DNA from 3 places in the Actinoplanes sp. NPDC049118 genome. Region 3 is predicted to be linked to each of the others. Evidence: riboswitches for the same ligand, from Rfam matches in the RefSeq annotation. Region 3 holds a riboswitch; each other region holds the start of a gene.
The links. Region 3 has a riboswitch for cyclic di-AMP ahead of AB0B58_RS05825 (NlpC/P60 family protein). Riboswitches for the same ligand answer to the same signal wherever they lie in the genome.

Region 1 (5,077 bases), on a different contig from region 3:
ATGGGGAGCACGTTAGCGGTGTGTTTTCCCTCACTGTCGCGAGGATCGGCCGAAGGGTGCAACGGGCCCGTCCGAACGGCCGTCATCCATGCGTGGGTCACCCGTGCGGGCTAGTGAACTGCAGCCTGTCGTGCCGCATCGTGGCAGTTGGTCCCGGTCCGAGCAGCGGCGGGATCTTTTGCCGTGTGCATTTGCTTCAGGCCCGGCGACAACCTGTCGATGCTGGAGATGAACCCATTTGGCTACCCGGCCGTACTGGGTAGTGACGAGCATCGCAGGGAGACGCGTGATGCCCGTCGCTGTGACGAATGAGGGGCCGATGGTGTCATGAGGTAGGCGCAAGGGTATGCGTATATCGACGCATCCACGCCGGGTGCGGCTCCGAATGCCTCTGAGAGGGCCTTCCTCAGTAAGTATGCATGCGGCTCTCAGGTGACACTCAGACATTCGTGACACTTTCGAACCACCAGCCGGAATCAGTGCACGCCGACTTCTGTTCATGTAGGTGTCAGCACCGCAATGCACGAGCTGCGGAAGTTACGGGGACGGCTGATGGACGCAGGTATTGCCCGTAACAGGGTTAGTGAAGGCAATGAGGGGACCGTGGGCAACGTGGAGAAAAACACCGTGATGCGGACCGACCAGGTCGCCGAGGAGCGCGACCTCGTCGGAGTCTACCTGCACGAGATCTCCCGGACGCCGCTGTTGGATGCTGCCAGGGAGGTCGACCTCTCCAAGGCAATCGAGGCCGGGCTCTACGCCGAGCACCTGCTCGACACCGGCGAGGTCCGTCGCGGCGTGAGCCGGGAGGAACTGGAGCGACTGGCCACCGAGGGCAAGCGGGCGAAGGACCTCTTCATCCGCGCGAACCTGCGACTCGTCGTGTCGATCGCGCGTCGCTACGTGCGTTCGGGCATGCCGATGCTCGACCTCATCCAGGAGGGCAACACGGGCCTCGTGCGCGCCGTCGAGAAGTTCGACTACGAGCGCGGCTACAAGTTCTCGACCTACGCCACGTGGTGGGTCCGCCAGGCGATCAGCCGGGCGATCGCACAGCAGGAGCGCACCGTGCGCCTGCCCGTGCACCTGGTCGAGGACGTCAACCGGATGCGCAACGTCACCCGCCAGCTCGTCCGCGAGCTCGGCGCCGACCCGGAGCCCGCGCAGGTCGCCGCGGCGCTGGGCGTGACGGTGGAGCGCGTCACCGAACTGACCCGCTGGGCCCAGGACACCGTGTCGCTGGACACCCCGGTGGGCGACGACGGCGACACGAACCTCGGCGACCTCGTCGCCGACAGTGACGCCCCGTCGCCGGAGGAGATCGTCCTGACCGCGCTGGAGCGTCAGCGCATCGAGGGCCTGCTGAACCACCTCGACGACCGGTCGGCGGGCATCATGCGCGCCCGGTACGGCCTCGAGGACGGTCGCGAGCACTCGCTGACCGAGGTGGCGTCGCGCTTCTCGCTCTCCCGCGAGCGGATCCGCCAGCTCGAGATCCAGGCGCTCGGCCGGCTGCGCGAGCTGGCCCGGGCCGAGGGCCTGCAGGCCGCGTAACCCAGAACCGCCCACGATCACAAGAAGGCCGGCGCCCCCACGGGGCGCCGGCCTTCTGCTTGTGCCTGACTCAGCCGATCCGGCCGTAGCCGTTCGGCGTCATGATGTCGATCGACCGCTTCTTCACGGGCTGACCCGCGCGGGAGGCGTCGATGATCTGGCCGCCGCCGACATAGATGCCGACGTGACCGTTGCTGCGATAGAAGACCAGGTCGCCCGGCTGGAGCTGGGAACGGCTGATCCGGCTTGTCGCGCTGTACTGCGCGGCGGCGTTGTGCGGCAGCGACTTGCCGGCCGCCCGCCAGGCGGCGGAGGTCAGGCCGGAGCAGTCGTAGCCGTTCGGGCCGTCGGCGCCATAGTCGTACATGACGCCGATGGCGTTGTAGGCGAACGTCACCGCCTTGCCCGCCGAGCCCGAGATCTTCGGGATGGGGCCGGTGTACCTGCTGCCGGTCTCGGTCGCCGAGCCGTACGCGGCCGTACGCATCGCGTACAGCTCCTTGAGGTCGCCCTCGATCTTCTTCTTGCGGTCGGACAGCTCCTTGACCTCGGCGGCCTGCTTGTCCTGTGTCGCCTTGAGGGCGGCCTGACGCTCGGCGAAGTTCTGCGTCGTCGCGGTGTACTTGGCGATGTCCCGGCTGCGGCTGCGGGAGATCTGCTCGAGGATGCTCATCCGGTCCATGAGGTTGTCCGCTCCTTCGAGCATGACGTTCATGGTGCCGACGTTGCCGGACTTGTATGCCGACGCGGCGATGGTGTTCATCTGCGCGCCGGCGGCCACGAGGGCCTCCTTGGCGGGACCGAGCGACGCGATGAGTTCCTTTTCGTCAGCCTTCGTCTTCTTCAGGCTGATCTTCATCTTGTTGTACGACTCGACGACGTCCTCGAGCTGGTCGGACGCCTTGTCGATCTTCTTGGTGAGCTCACTCTTCGACGGTTCCGCGTGCGCGGCGGTCGCCGAGGTTCCGGAGATCGCGATCGCCAGGACGGCGACCGCCAGCGCGCGGAGCCTGGTTCGGGCGTGTGGCAACGGTACGTGGCCTTTCTTCCGCTTGGCCGCCTACCGGGTTAGCTGACGGATTCGGGCGGGAAGAAGGCCCTACCGCTGGCGCGGATTCACCCCGATGCTGCTCGGTGGTTCCCCGGTTCGTCGTGGCGGAAGGGTGACCCTGGGGGATCGGGGCCGTCCCATTCCGCCGGCGAGGATTCGACGGCGCTGGCCGGCGCCACCGAGGGGTGTGGCTGCGGACCGGACCAACCGCATTAACTTATCGGCGCTCGGCATTAACACAAGAGCCGGAAGAGTGACTTGCGCCAATAATCACTAATATCGGAATGATCCCGATAGCGGGCGGCGACAAGGCCGATTCGAAGCGTTACTTTCGCCTACTCTGCCATAGCCGGCGGGGCGTCCGGGACCTCGACGGCCCACTTGTGCGTGACGACCCGTTCCGCCCAGAAGGAGAAGAACGGGACGGTGCCGGCCAGCATCACGAGCAGCATCCGGCCGAGCGGCCAGCCCGCGCGGCGGCTCAGGTCGAACGTGGCGACCAGATAGAGCATGTAGAGGAAGCCGTGGAACGGCCCGACCGCGGCCACCACCGTGTCGTCGTCCCCGAGGTACTTCAGCGGCATGCCGATCACGACGAGCACGATGAGGACCACGCCGACGATCCAGGCGATGATCCGGTAGCGGGTGAGGGCTCCCTGCACGATCCACGTCCTTTGGTTCAACTGGTCTTGGTGCGGCGTCCGGGGTAGTCGCCGGGCCGGGCACCCGGGTGGGCGGCCAGCCAGCTCAGGTAGTCGTTGTACGCCGCCAGCTCGGGGTCGTCGTCGGCGGGTGCCGCGGAGGCCACGGGCACCCGGACCGGGCGGCGTACCGCCACCGGGGGCTCGCCCTGCGCGGGCTGCTCCGGCTCCTCGGCGTCCTGCGCGGGCGCGCGTCCCGCGCGGCGCTCCTGCTGGACCTCGCGGAACCACAGGAAGACGACGAACGCGGCGAACACCGGCCACTCGAAGGTGTAGCCCCAGCTGAGCGTGTTGCCGCCGGTGGCCCGGCTGAACTGCCACCAGCCCAGGCCCAGGAATCCGGCCACGAGCACCAGGGCGAGGACGTGGCGCGCGATCCACGCGGGGGTCCACAGCCCTTTCATGTCGCTCAGCGTACCGGCGTGGGTTTGGCGGCAGGGAGCTCGGGCAACCGTTGCGTTAGGCACAAGGAGGTGGAGTCATGACCGACGCCCGGCTCGGCCCCGGGGACGACGAGCTCGTCGTCTTCGAAACCGGCATCGCTCCCGCGGGTCTGGCAGACGACGACCTGCTGCGCGAGCTGGCGAGTCTGCACCGGACCCGGCTCGACGCGCTGCGGCACGCCCCCGAGGCGGCGCTCGCGACGCATCTGCGGCGCACGGCCGAGCTCGAGACCGAGTATCTGGCCCGGCATCCCGGCCGCGAGATCGATCCGTCCCGGCTCACCCAGGACTTCTGAGCGGATCGCGGGCGGCGGGTGTGGTCTGGGTCACAAGCGCTACCGGAATCCCGGTACCCCGCCGACGGTTGGGTTGGATGTCGGTGCGATCAGTGTCCCCGGGCCTCACCCTTAGCCTTCGCGGAATACCGTTCGGCTGGAGCCGCGTTGAGCCTTTCGCCGAGAGGCGACCTGCGCACCGGCATCTTCATCTGCGCCGCTCCTGGGTTCCGGGGGCGGCGCATTTGTCTGCCCGCGGGGGTTCGTGACGGCGGGGCACGGGTAATCGATCTCCATGGACCAGGACCGTGTCGATCAGCGCGCCGCCGGGACGACGCGCAGCCGTCGCCGAGTCGCAGGCAGCGGCCGTCCTCGCGGCGCTGGACGGGTTCGGGGCGGGCCCGGGGGCCGTGCCGGATTCGTTCCCGGTGCGCTGCGCGGGGAAGCGGACGGTGTCGCCCCGATAGGCACCCGGTAGTGGACACGACTTTCGTGTTCGCCGATGCGCATGGCAATATCGGGCAAATGTCAGCCCCGCAACGGAGCTCCGGACGGCTCGTCTCGCGCCGTGTCCCGCCGGCCTCCGGCACCCCGGGAAATTCCGTCACCGTCGGCCAGACCCGCGCCGTGGGTCGTGGTCGCGTGCCCCTGCCCACCAAGTCCCTGCCGGCCGCCGAGAGCGTGGCCGGCGAGCTGGCGGTGGCCACGGCGACCGTCGTCGCGGCGGGCCGTGGCGTGGCGCCGGAACCGGGCGCCGTGAACGACCGCGGTATCGGGGCGGTCGCGGTGGGCCGTGCGGTGAACGGCGAGGTCATCGCGGCGGACCGGGGCGCCGGCGGTGACCACGGAGTCCCGGCCGTCCGGCCGGGTGACGGCCTGGCCGCCGGCCCGCACCCGGTTGAGCTGGCCGGGCTGCTGCACGAGCTGTCCGTGCGCATGCTCGGCGCCGACGACGTGCCGCAGGCCCTGTACCGCCTCGCCGCCTTCGTGGCCGGCGCGGTGCCGGGGGTGCTGCGCTGCTCGGTGGCGCTGATCGGCGAGGGCGGTCCGCCC
Region 2 (5,077 bases), on a different contig from region 3:
CTATACGCGAGGACGCAACGGTTGCGTTCCGGCGCTCGTTCGGATACTTTCGGGTCAGCGTCGATACGACGCCGTTTCATCGCGCACACTTGTACCTGTGTCCCCGGACGAATCAACCAGGTCCTCGGCCCCTATCGGACCGACCAGATCGGAGCGCCACCCCATGCCCCCTACGGCGGTCGCCGATTCCGAAACCGGCCTCACGCTCAAGGAGCTGGCCCGCAGGCACGGCCTGAGCGCCGCCGGCAAGCTGCCCAGCCTGCCGGACTATTCGCGGCAACTCTGGTCCTACCGGCACTTCATCGCGTCGTACGCGAACGCCAAGGTCTCCTCGACGCTGGGCCGCACCAAGCTCGGCGTCTTCTGGCAGGTGCTGACACCGCTGATCAACGCGGCCGTCTACTACGTGATCTTCGGCGTGGTCCTGGACGCACAGAGAGGCGTCGACAACTTCATCGCCTACCTGTGCACCGGCGTCTTCATCTTCGGATTCACCCAATCCGTGGTGCAGGGCGGCATCCAGGCGATCAGCGCCAACATGGGCCTGATCCGGGCCCTGCACTTCCCCCGGGCCAGCCTGCCGCTCGCCATCACCATGGTCGAGATTCGCAACATGATGGCCTCGATGGTCGTGCTCATGGCCATCGTGCTGGTCTCCGGCGAGCCGATCACCTGGCAGTGGCTGCTGATCCTCCCGATCTTCCTGCTCCAGACGATCTTCAACGGCGGCCTCGCGATGGCGACGGCCCGGCTGGGCTCCAAGGTCGCCGACTTCAAGCAGCTGGTGCCGTTCATCATGCGGATCTGGCTTTACGGCTCCGCCGTGCTCTACCCGGTCACGCTCTTCTCCGACCACCTGAGCGGCTGGAAGCTGGCCGTGGTCGAGGCGAACCCGATGCTGATCTTCATCGACCTCATGCGGCACGCGCTGATGGAGGACGTCCCGCTGTCGGCGTCGGCCCCGCTGCTGTGGGCCCAGGCGATCGCCTGGACGCTCCTGGTCGGGCTCGGTGGTTATGTCTACTTCTGGCGCGGAGAGAAGGGGTACGGCCGTGGCTGACGGCTCCAGCACCGACCGGCGCGAACCGACGGTCATCGTCGACGACGCACACGTGGTCTACCGGGTACACCAGTCCGCGACGCCCGGAACGGGCAGCCCGCTGTCGAGCTTCAAGCGGATCGTCACCGGCGCCAAGCCGGCCACGCTGCGCGAGGTGCACGCGATCAAGGGCGTCAGCTTCGTCGCCTACAAGGGCGAGGCCGTCGGCCTGATCGGCACCAACGGCTCCGGCAAGTCGACCCTGCTGCGGGCGATCGCCGGGCTGCTCCCGGTCGAGCGGGGCGCGATCTACGCGGCCGGGCAGCCGTCGCTGCTCGGCGTCAACGCGGCCCTGATGAACGACCTGCCGGGCGAGCGGAACGTCGTGCTTGGCTGCCTGGCGATGGGCATGTCTCCGGCGCAGGTGAAGTCCCAGGTGAAGGACATCATCGAGTTCTCCGGGATCAACGAGCGCGGCGACTTCAGCTCGCTGCCGATGCGCACCTACTCGTCCGGCATGTCGGCGCGGCTGCGGTTCTCCATCGCGGCGGCGAAGAAGCACGACGTGCTGCTGATCGACGAGGCGCTGGCCACCGGCGACGCGAAGTTCCGCCGGCGCAGCGAGCAGCGGGTCCGCGACCTGCGCGCCGAGGCCGGCACGGTCTTCCTGGTCAGCCACAGCGAGCAGTCGATCCGGGACACCTGCGAGCGCAGCATCTGGCTCGAGTCGGGGCAGATCCGGGCGGACGGCCGGACCGAGGACGTGCTGAAGGAGTACGAGGCCTACGTCAAGCGGTAGGCCCCGCACCCCTGCCGGCTAGCGCATCGACAGATGCACGTGGTTGGTGTGATCACTCGAGGGGTCGCCGTTGCCCCGGGAGTACGCCTTCCAGCCGCTGCTGGGCAGCCAGATCCGCTTGAACCAGATCACGTAGAGCACGCCGAGCCCGCCGGCGTTGTTGATGAAGTAGTTCGACAGCCTGTCGCCGTATGTCCTGCTGCTGCCGGTCGCGACGCCGCCGAAGCCTTTCTTGTCGGCGGCGAAGTCGCAGGCCTTGCCCTGTGGGTGCTCGCCGCTGTTCTGCTCGCGGAAGCACGAGACGAAGCGGGTGAAGCCGTCCTTCTGCGCCTCCTTCATCGCGTGCAGGGTGCGCCCCGTGATGCAGCCGGACGTCGTCGGGTCGTTGACGCTGCAGGACTGGTTCGGCAGCGAGCCGTCGGAGTTGCGCGGCGCGGCCGCGGCCTTCAGGCTGCTGCCGCCGCCGCTGGAACCCCCACCGCTGGACTCGGCGCCGCTCGACGATTCGTCGACGCCGTTCGCCGCGTTGGCCGCCTTGAGCGCGCCCTCCGCCTGCGCCTTGCGCTTGGCCATGATGTCGAGCTGGCGCTGCTGGTCGCGGATCTCGGCGTCGATCGCGGTCTTCGCCCGCTCCTGCCGGCTCCGGGAGTCCTTGAGGTCACGCACCGCGCGGTCCTGCTTGACGGCGACCGTCTCGAGGATCTCCGCGCGGTCCAGCATGCTGCCGGTGGAGTCGGCGGTGAGCAGGGCGGTCATCGGCCCGAGCCGCCCGACGCGATACGACTGCTGGACGATGTCGTCCAGCGCCGCCTGCCTGGGGCCGAGCTCGGTGTCGATCTCCTTGAGCTTGTCGATCAACTGCTGCTGGCGCTTCTTGGAGCGGACCAGGGCCTCCTTGGCCTCGACGAAGCCCCGGGACGCCGCCTCGAGCTGCTGGACCAGGGACTTGGAGCCACCCTCGCCGTCGTCGCCGGAATCACCCGGCGCGGCGAGCGGACGAGGGGCGGCGGAGGCGGGGGACGGGGCGACGAGCGCCAGCCCCGAGGTGGCGACGAGCGCCGCGAGCACGGTCGCTAATCGCCGGCGGACAGGGTTGAGCCTCACGTGCTTTCCTTCCGTCGGCCGCCGACCGGGTTAGCTGACGGGTTCGGGACGGAAGCGATCCCTACCGGTCCACGCTTACGGCGCGGACCCGATTCACCCCATTACTCGGTTGGTTCCCCGGCTCGCCTTGCGGCGATTAGGCGGCGGTCTGCTCTGAGACCGTGACGAACACTACCCATCGATGCTAAGAATCGACAGGTGTCGCACTCTGGGCAACAATGCGAGCACTCGGCGTAATTCTGGCGTGAAAGGAATGCAACGACTCACACCGATGTCTCACCATGGGTTAACGGCCCGTGCCATTCCATCGAAAGGTAACGGAAAGTCGTTGTGGGGTAACGCTTTTCTGGCCCTCGCGGAGACTGGCAGACGGCCCGATGTCAGGTAAGCTGGCCGCCGGTTGCTGCCAAGGAAGGCACCGCCCCCAAGGTGCCGGCAGCCCACCGCCTAATCGCCGCGAGGCGAGCCGGGGAACCACACGTAGTAGTGGGGTGAATCCACTTAACCGTGGTAGGGATCGCTTCCGTCCCGAACCCGTCAGCTAACCCGGTCGGCGGCCACGCGGAAGGATTCTGAATGACGGCAAGACCCCGCCGGTGGCTGGTCCTCGCCCTGGCACCGCTCGTCGCGGTCACGATGCTTCTCGTGCCCGCCGCTCCGGCCAGCGCCGACCCCGACGACAAGAAGTCGTCGACAGCCGATGACGGCGACGACGATCCGCTTCTCAACGACGTTCTCGACTCCACGGGTCGGCGTTTCGTCGCGGCGAAGTCGGCGGTAGCGAAATCGACCAAGACGCAGCTCGGCCTGGCCCTCCAGGTCAAGAACGCCGAGTCCCGCCGGGACGCCCTGCTTCCCGAGGTCGGCGCGGTCGCGGCACAGCAGTACCGCAGGGGTGGCATCTCCACCATGGGCTTCCTGCTGAACGCCAAAGGCCCGCGGGGCTTCCTCAAGAAGGCGGTCTCGCTCGAGGAGATCAGCGCCCTCAACGACGGCAAGCTGCACGAGCTCTACCAGGCCATCGACCAGGTCAGCGCGGCCAAGGCCCGCCTCGACCAGGAGGTCAAGGCCCAGCAGCGCAACCTCGCCCTGATGAAGAAGCAGAAGGAGTCGGCGGAGAACGCCCTGGCGAAGGTCGGCGGCACCACGGTGACCGGCGGTTTCGTGCTCGCCAACTCGCCCGTGGCCGCCGCGGCGCCGCGCAACTCCGACGGCGACTTCGGCGCCGAGTCGTGCAGCGTGAACGACCCGACGACCGGCGGCTGCGTCACCCCGCGGACCTTCCACATGTACAAGGAAGTGAAGAAGGCGAACTTCAAGCGGTTCGTCGGCTGCCACCGCAACGGGGGCCCGTTCGAGCATCCGAAGGGCCGGGCCTGCGACTGGTCGCTGCAGAAAAGCGGCTTCGCGCCCTGGCACAACCGGGACACCCGGGAGTACGGCAACAACCTGATGGCGTTCCTGGTCCGCAACGCCGACCGGCTCGGCATCCTGTACGTCATCTGGAACAGGCAGATCTGGTTCCCCGCGACCGGCTGGAAGTCGTACTCCGGCCCGAGCGACCACACGGACCACGTACACGTGTCGATGCTCTGATCCTCCAGCCATGAGAAAGCCCCCGCCCTGCGAGAGGACGGGGGCTTTCTCGTTGCCGGGGTCGGTCAGCTGCCGGTGGCCCGGCGGACCGGGGCACGACCGGCCGGCTGGGTCGGCGGCAGGTCGGTCGGCGGCGCCGGCGGGATGCCGAGCACGACCGGCTTCACCTGGGTGATCGTGACCTCCTTGCCGTGGTGCAGGAGGTCCAACCGGGCCGAGCCGCCGCCGTTGCGCAACGAGTAGGTGACCTCGTCGGCCGTCACCTCCACCCGCAGCCGCAGGCCGCGCCAGAGCAGCGAGAACTCCAGGGCGTTGATCCGGCTCGGCAGGCGCGGCGCGAACGACAGCTGTCCGCCCGAGTCCCGCATGCCGCCCAGTCCCGCCACCAGTGCGATCCAGGAGCCGGCCAGCGACGCCACGTGCACGCCGTCGCGGGCGTTCTGATGCAGGTCGTGCAGGTCCATCAGGGCGGCCTCGCCCAGGTAGTCGTGTGCCAGCTCGAGGTGACCAACCTCCGCCGCCATGACGGCCTGGATGCA
Region 3 (5,077 bases):
TCGTGCCCGTTGCCTTCGGGCGCGCCCGACCGGACACACGCCTGGCGCCGGGGAAGAGGCGCCAGGAGCGGGAGCGGCTGGAGATCTCGCAGTACGGCGGCGGCGACGTCCGGACCGTGTCGGCGGCCCACAGGTGCCACGCCTCACAGTCCGCCGGGCAGCACCCCCTCCTCGATGTCGGCGAACTCGTCCTCGCTCGCCGAGAGGTACTGCTCCCAGGACTGCTTGTCCCAGATCTCCACCCGGGTGCTCGCGCCGATCACGACCAGCTCGCGGTCGAGCGCCGCATACCCCCGCAGGTGGGCCGGGATGGTGACCCGGCCCTGTTTGTCGGGGATCTCGTCGTGCGCGCTGGCGAAGAACACCCGGCTGTAGGCCCGCGCCGCCTTGTTGGTGACCGGCGCCTCGCGCAACTGGCCCGCGATGCGCTGGAACTCAGGCATCGGGAAGACGTAAAGGCAACGCTCCTGCCCCTTGGTGATCACGACACCTCCCGCCAGCTCGTCGCGGAACTTCGCCGGAAGGATCAGCCGTCCCTTGTCGTCGAGGCGCGGGGTGTGCGTGCCGAGAAACATCGGCCCAACCCCCCTGCCCCGGGCGGTTTCGCGGACCGCCTGTCGTCTGGGCCGGCAACCCCTTCGGAGTCAGCTCCTCAGGCCCTGCCACTGCGCTCCACTCTACTCCACTTCCCTCCACCCGCAACCAGAATGACGCGGCCTGCGAGTCAGATTCGCGGATGAATGCGCACGTCAGAGCCGGTGGAGCCGAAGTGGAGGGGTTCACGGTCCGCGCCATGGTCCACTTTCCGACATGCCGCCCACCCGGGCACGAAAGTCCCCCGAAATCGGGCGTTCGGGAGCGGGACGCCGCCCCCCGGCACCCGGGCGGGGAGCAAAGTGGAGGAGAAAGTGGAGCGCATACGACAGTGGGGCGCGACCCGAACCGGGTCGCGCCCCACTGAACTGTCGTACTGCTCTTACTAGTGCCGCACCGTACTTACTGGTGCCGCACCGCTACGGATGACTCCGTCAGGCGGCGGCGAGGCGCCGGACGACGTAGTTGTTGCTCCAGATCTTGTGCTTGCCCACCCGGGCGCCCGAGTGCGGCGAGTCCCACATGTAGCCGTTGCCCGCGTAGATGCCGGCGTGCGTGCCGTACGAGCCCGACCGGACCACGATGAGGTCGCCGATCCGCTTCTTGCTCTTGCTGATCTTCTTGCCGTGCTTCTGCTGCGAGTTCGCCTTGTGCGGGAGCTTCTTGCCCGTCGTCTTGCGGAAGACGTACTGGGTGTAGCCCGAGCAGTCAAAGCGCTTGGGGCCCGCCGCGGCGAACTTGTACAGCGCGCCCTTGTGCTTCCTGGCCTCGGCGAGGACCTTCGCGCCGCTGCTGCGCACGGTGACCTTGATGCCTGGACTGGTCACCGAGCTGTAGCCGGTGGCTCCGGTGTACTGCGTCCGGAAGTAGCCGGTGATGTGCGGCTCGGCGGCCAGGGTCACCGTCCCCTTGGCGGACAGCTTCCGGGTCACCCAGGTGCGCCACTTGCCGTCGCGCTTGGCCTGCAGGCGTACCGAGCCCTTGGTGACGACCTTGCCGGTCTTGGGGTCGATCACCTTGGCGGTCACCCTGACCGCCTTGCCCCACGCGATGGAGCGGGTCGCGGAGTTGGTGATCTTCGGCTTGATCGCCGATGCGGCGGCCGCCTCGACGACGGGAGCCGCGGCGGACGCTGCCGGGGTGGCGACCAGCTGGCCGGCACAGAGGCAGAGACCCAGGGACAGTGCGATGGTGCCGGTTCCGGCCATGCGGCGGTTCCGGCTCGAACTGCGTTCGTGCACGGTAGAGATATCCCTCCGGCACGCCTGCGAGGTTAGCTGTCGGGTTCGGGCGGGAAGGATGCCCGGTCGCCGCTGGCGACTTCACCCCAAGGTCCCGGCGGTACGCGCCGCCGAAGCGACGTGACCACCGGCGGACCGAATCTGGGTCCCCCGTCCCTGCCCCCGTATGCCTGTGTGGTTGTTGCTACCTCAGTGGTCGTGCCGCCCGGACCGGGGCAGGGCTCGGCGTGGTCCGATGCGATACGAGCGGCGAGCGGACGCTCACCGGCCCAACCTTGCTACCCGATTTCCGCGGGGACCGTGGGGCCCCGAATGGTCACCCAGAGTATTTGGCACACCTGACCCTGTCCGGTTTGTAACCCCGCTGTGACAAATGCCGATACGTGGCGTAGTTGACCACTTACGCTGCGCCGAAAGTAACGGGTGAAACACAACACACAAAAAGCCGCGGGCGGGTGGATCTTGGACCGGGCCAAGATCGGGAGAATGCCGGTCTAAACGCCCCCACCGGCCCAAACGTCGCACCGAGCGGCGGAGCGGAGATCATCCGTTCGGCCGATCCCGGCCCACCGCAGGCCGCGGGCCCCGGGGCCACTCGACGTAGTGTCCGTTTCCGGTACCCTCGTCGCCGTGACGGACGGGAAAATGCCCCTACGGGCCAAGGTCGCGACCTCCGTGTCGCGAACCGCTGCGGCGCTCTCGCGGGCCGCGGGACGCGGTGACGGCTCGGTGATCGGCGGCTGGATCGGTCTCAAGATCGATCCTGACCTGCTCAGGAACCTGGCCGCCGGCCGCGCGATCGCGCTGGTGTCGGGCACCAACGGCAAGACAACCACGACCCGGTTCGCCGCGGCCACGCTCGGCGTGCTCGGCCCGGTCGCCACCAACTCCTTCGGTGCCAACATGCCGACCGGGCACACCTCGGCCCTGGCCAAGGCCGGCGCCACCCCGTTCGCGGTGCTCGAGGTCGACGAGCACTACCTCGCCCGGGTGATCGACGAGACCACCCCGCGTGTGGTCGCCTTGCTCAACCTGTCCCGCGACCAGCTCGACCGGGCGAAGGAGGTGGCGATGATGGCGCAGATGTGGCGCACGGCCCTTGCGGCCCACCCCGACGTGCACGTGGTCGCCAACGCCGACGACCCGATGGTCGTCTGGGCGGCGATCGACACGCAGCACGTCGTGTGGTTCAGCGCCGGGCAGCGGTGGCACGACGACTCCTTCGTCTGTCCCGAGTGCGGCTCGCCCATCGAGCGCGCCGACGGCGACTGGTGGTGCAGCGGCTGCCCGCTGCGCCGCCCGCGGGCCCAGTGGACCGTGGAGGACGACGGCGTCGTCGACCCCAAGGGCGACTGGCACCTGGTCAAGCTGCAGCTGCCGGGACAGGTCAACCTCGGCAACGCGGCCACCGCGCTGGCCGTCGCCGCCGAGTTCGGCGTCCGGCCGATAGAGGCCGCGCCACGGCTCGCCGGCGTGGCCTCCGTGGCCGGCCGCTACGCACAGGTGGAGCGCGACGGGCGCAACATCCGGCTGCTGCTGGCGAAGAACCCGGCCAGCTGGCTGGAGGCCTTCGACATGGCCGAGGTGGCGCCGACACTGCTCTCCATCAACGCCCGCGACCCCGACGGCTTCGACACGTCGTGGCTCTACGACGTCGACTTCTCCCCGCTCCGCGGGCGGCAGGTCCTGATCACCGGCGACCGTGCCTACGACCTCGCCGTACGCCTGGAAGTGAACGATGTGGCCTTCCGGCACGTTCATACCTTCGACGAGGCGGTGCGGGCGAGCCCGCCGGGCCGACTCGAGGTGATCGCGAACTACACCGCGTTCCAGGACATCCGAGCGGAGTTGGACCGTGTCAACTGAGCCTGCCCGCGGCGGAGAACCGAGGAAGAACACATGAGCGAGCTTGCGAGCGAATCATCAACTCAGTACCAAACTCATGTCGTCGCCGGAGCGCCAGCGGAGGTGACGGCATGAGCGAGCTTGCGAGCGAATCATCAACTCAGTACCAAACTCATGTCGTCGCCGGAGCGCTAGCGGAGGTGACGGCATGAGCGAGCTTGCGAGCGAATCATCAACTCAGTACCAAACTCATGTCGTCGCCGGAGCGCCAGCGGAGGTGAAGGCATGAGTGAGAGCACGCTGCGGATCGTGTGGATCTACCCCGACCTGCTGTCGACGTACGGCGACCGGGGCAACATGCTGATCCTGCGCCGCCGGGCCGCCCTGCGCGGCATCCCGGTGGAGACCTACGAGGTCCGCTCCGACCAGGCGCTGCCCACCACCGCCGACATCTACCTGATCGGCGGCGGCGAGGACGGGCCGCAGGCGCTCGCGGCGCAGCGGCTGATAACCGACGGCGGCCTGCACCGGGCAGTGCACCAGGGCGCGGCCGTGCTGGCCGTCTGCGCGGGCTACCAGCTCTTCGGTGGCTCGTTCTACGCGAAGGGCGCCAAATGCGCCGGACTGGACCTGCTCGACCTCACCTCCGACCGCGGCGAGACCCGCGCGGTCGGTGAGGTTCGCGGCGACATCGATCCGCGGCTCGGGCTCCCCCCGCTGACCGGCTTCGAGAACCACGGCGGCCGGACCCGGCTGGGCCCCGGGGTCGCACCGCTCGCACGGGTGACGGCCGGCGTCGGCAACGACGGCCAGACCGAGGGCGCCTGGCACGGGAAGATCCTCGGCACCTACGCGCACGGGCCCGCACTCGCTCGCAACCCAGCTATAGCCGATCTGCTACTGCGTTGGGCGATCGGCGCCGATAGTCTTCAACCGCTCGACGACACCTGGGCCGACCGGCTTCGAGGCGAGCGGCTCGCCGCAGCGGGCGCCGTATGACCCGTGACTGACGCCTGACCAGCACGACCTGTCCTGGACCGACGAGAAGTTGGGGCGGTACGCCTGCATGACTGACACCCTGATCGCCCCGCGGGGCATCGAAACCCCCGCCACGGACCCTCAGGTCAGCACGCAGCACCCGGACACCCCCATCGGCTGGCGGCGGCGACTGGTCCGCTTCGGCGTACTCGGGACGGTGGTGGCCTCGCTCGGCGTCGCCGCCGCGGTCCTGCCCCTGCACGCCATCGCCGACTCGGTCGTCGCCCTCGGCCCCGCGGCCGCCGTGGCGATCGCCGTGGTCGGCGGCCTGCTGCTCTCGGTGCTCGTCCCCCGCACGGCGATCACCCTCGCCTGCGGCGCGCTGCTCGGCCCGGCGATCGGCGCGGCGACCGCGCTTG

Region 1: linked by a shared signal. The riboswitch ahead of AB0B58_RS28070 (NlpC/P60 family protein) and the one ahead of AB0B58_RS05825 (NlpC/P60 family protein) in region 3 are both predicted to bind cyclic di-AMP.
Region 2: linked by a shared signal. The riboswitch ahead of AB0B58_RS14235 (hypothetical protein) and the one ahead of AB0B58_RS05825 (NlpC/P60 family protein) in region 3 are both predicted to bind cyclic di-AMP.

What each region holds. Positions count from the first base shown of each region.
Region 1 is NZ_JBEZDY010000019.1:100,909-105,985, reverse strand. It holds gene AB0B58_RS28080 (SDR family NAD(P)-dependent oxidoreductase) at 1-2, opposite strand, end outside; gene AB0B58_RS28075 (sigma-70 family RNA polymerase sigma factor) at 553-1,554, shown strand; gene AB0B58_RS28070 (NlpC/P60 family protein) at 1,625-2,584, opposite strand; cyclic di-AMP (ydaO/yuaA leader) riboswitch at 2,597-2,730, opposite strand; gene AB0B58_RS28065 (DUF3817 domain-containing protein) at 2,941-3,267, opposite strand; gene AB0B58_RS28060 (hypothetical protein) at 3,285-3,710, opposite strand; gene AB0B58_RS28055 (DUF6158 family protein) at 3,788-4,045, shown strand; gene AB0B58_RS28050 (ANTAR domain-containing protein) at 4,667-5,077, shown strand, end outside.
Region 2 is NZ_JBEZDY010000008.1:96,132-101,208, forward strand. It holds gene AB0B58_RS14220 (ABC transporter permease) at 164-1,060, shown strand; gene AB0B58_RS14225 (ABC transporter ATP-binding protein) at 1,053-1,838, shown strand; gene AB0B58_RS14230 (hypothetical protein) at 1,857-2,942, opposite strand; cyclic di-AMP (ydaO/yuaA leader) riboswitch at 2,946-3,095, opposite strand; cyclic di-AMP (ydaO/yuaA leader) riboswitch at 3,377-3,515, shown strand; gene AB0B58_RS14235 (hypothetical protein) at 3,519-4,538, shown strand; gene AB0B58_RS14240 (glycoside hydrolase family 65 protein) at 4,604-5,077, opposite strand, start outside.
Region 3 is NZ_JBEZDY010000003.1:229,545-234,621, reverse strand. It holds gene mraZ (division/cell wall cluster transcriptional repressor MraZ) at 144-575, opposite strand; gene AB0B58_RS05825 (NlpC/P60 family protein) at 1,029-1,802, opposite strand; cyclic di-AMP (ydaO/yuaA leader) riboswitch at 1,842-2,029, opposite strand; gene AB0B58_RS05820 (MurT ligase domain-containing protein) at 2,481-3,701, shown strand; gene AB0B58_RS05815 (glutamine amidotransferase) at 3,966-4,679, shown strand; gene AB0B58_RS05810 (VTT domain-containing protein) at 4,747-5,077, shown strand, end outside.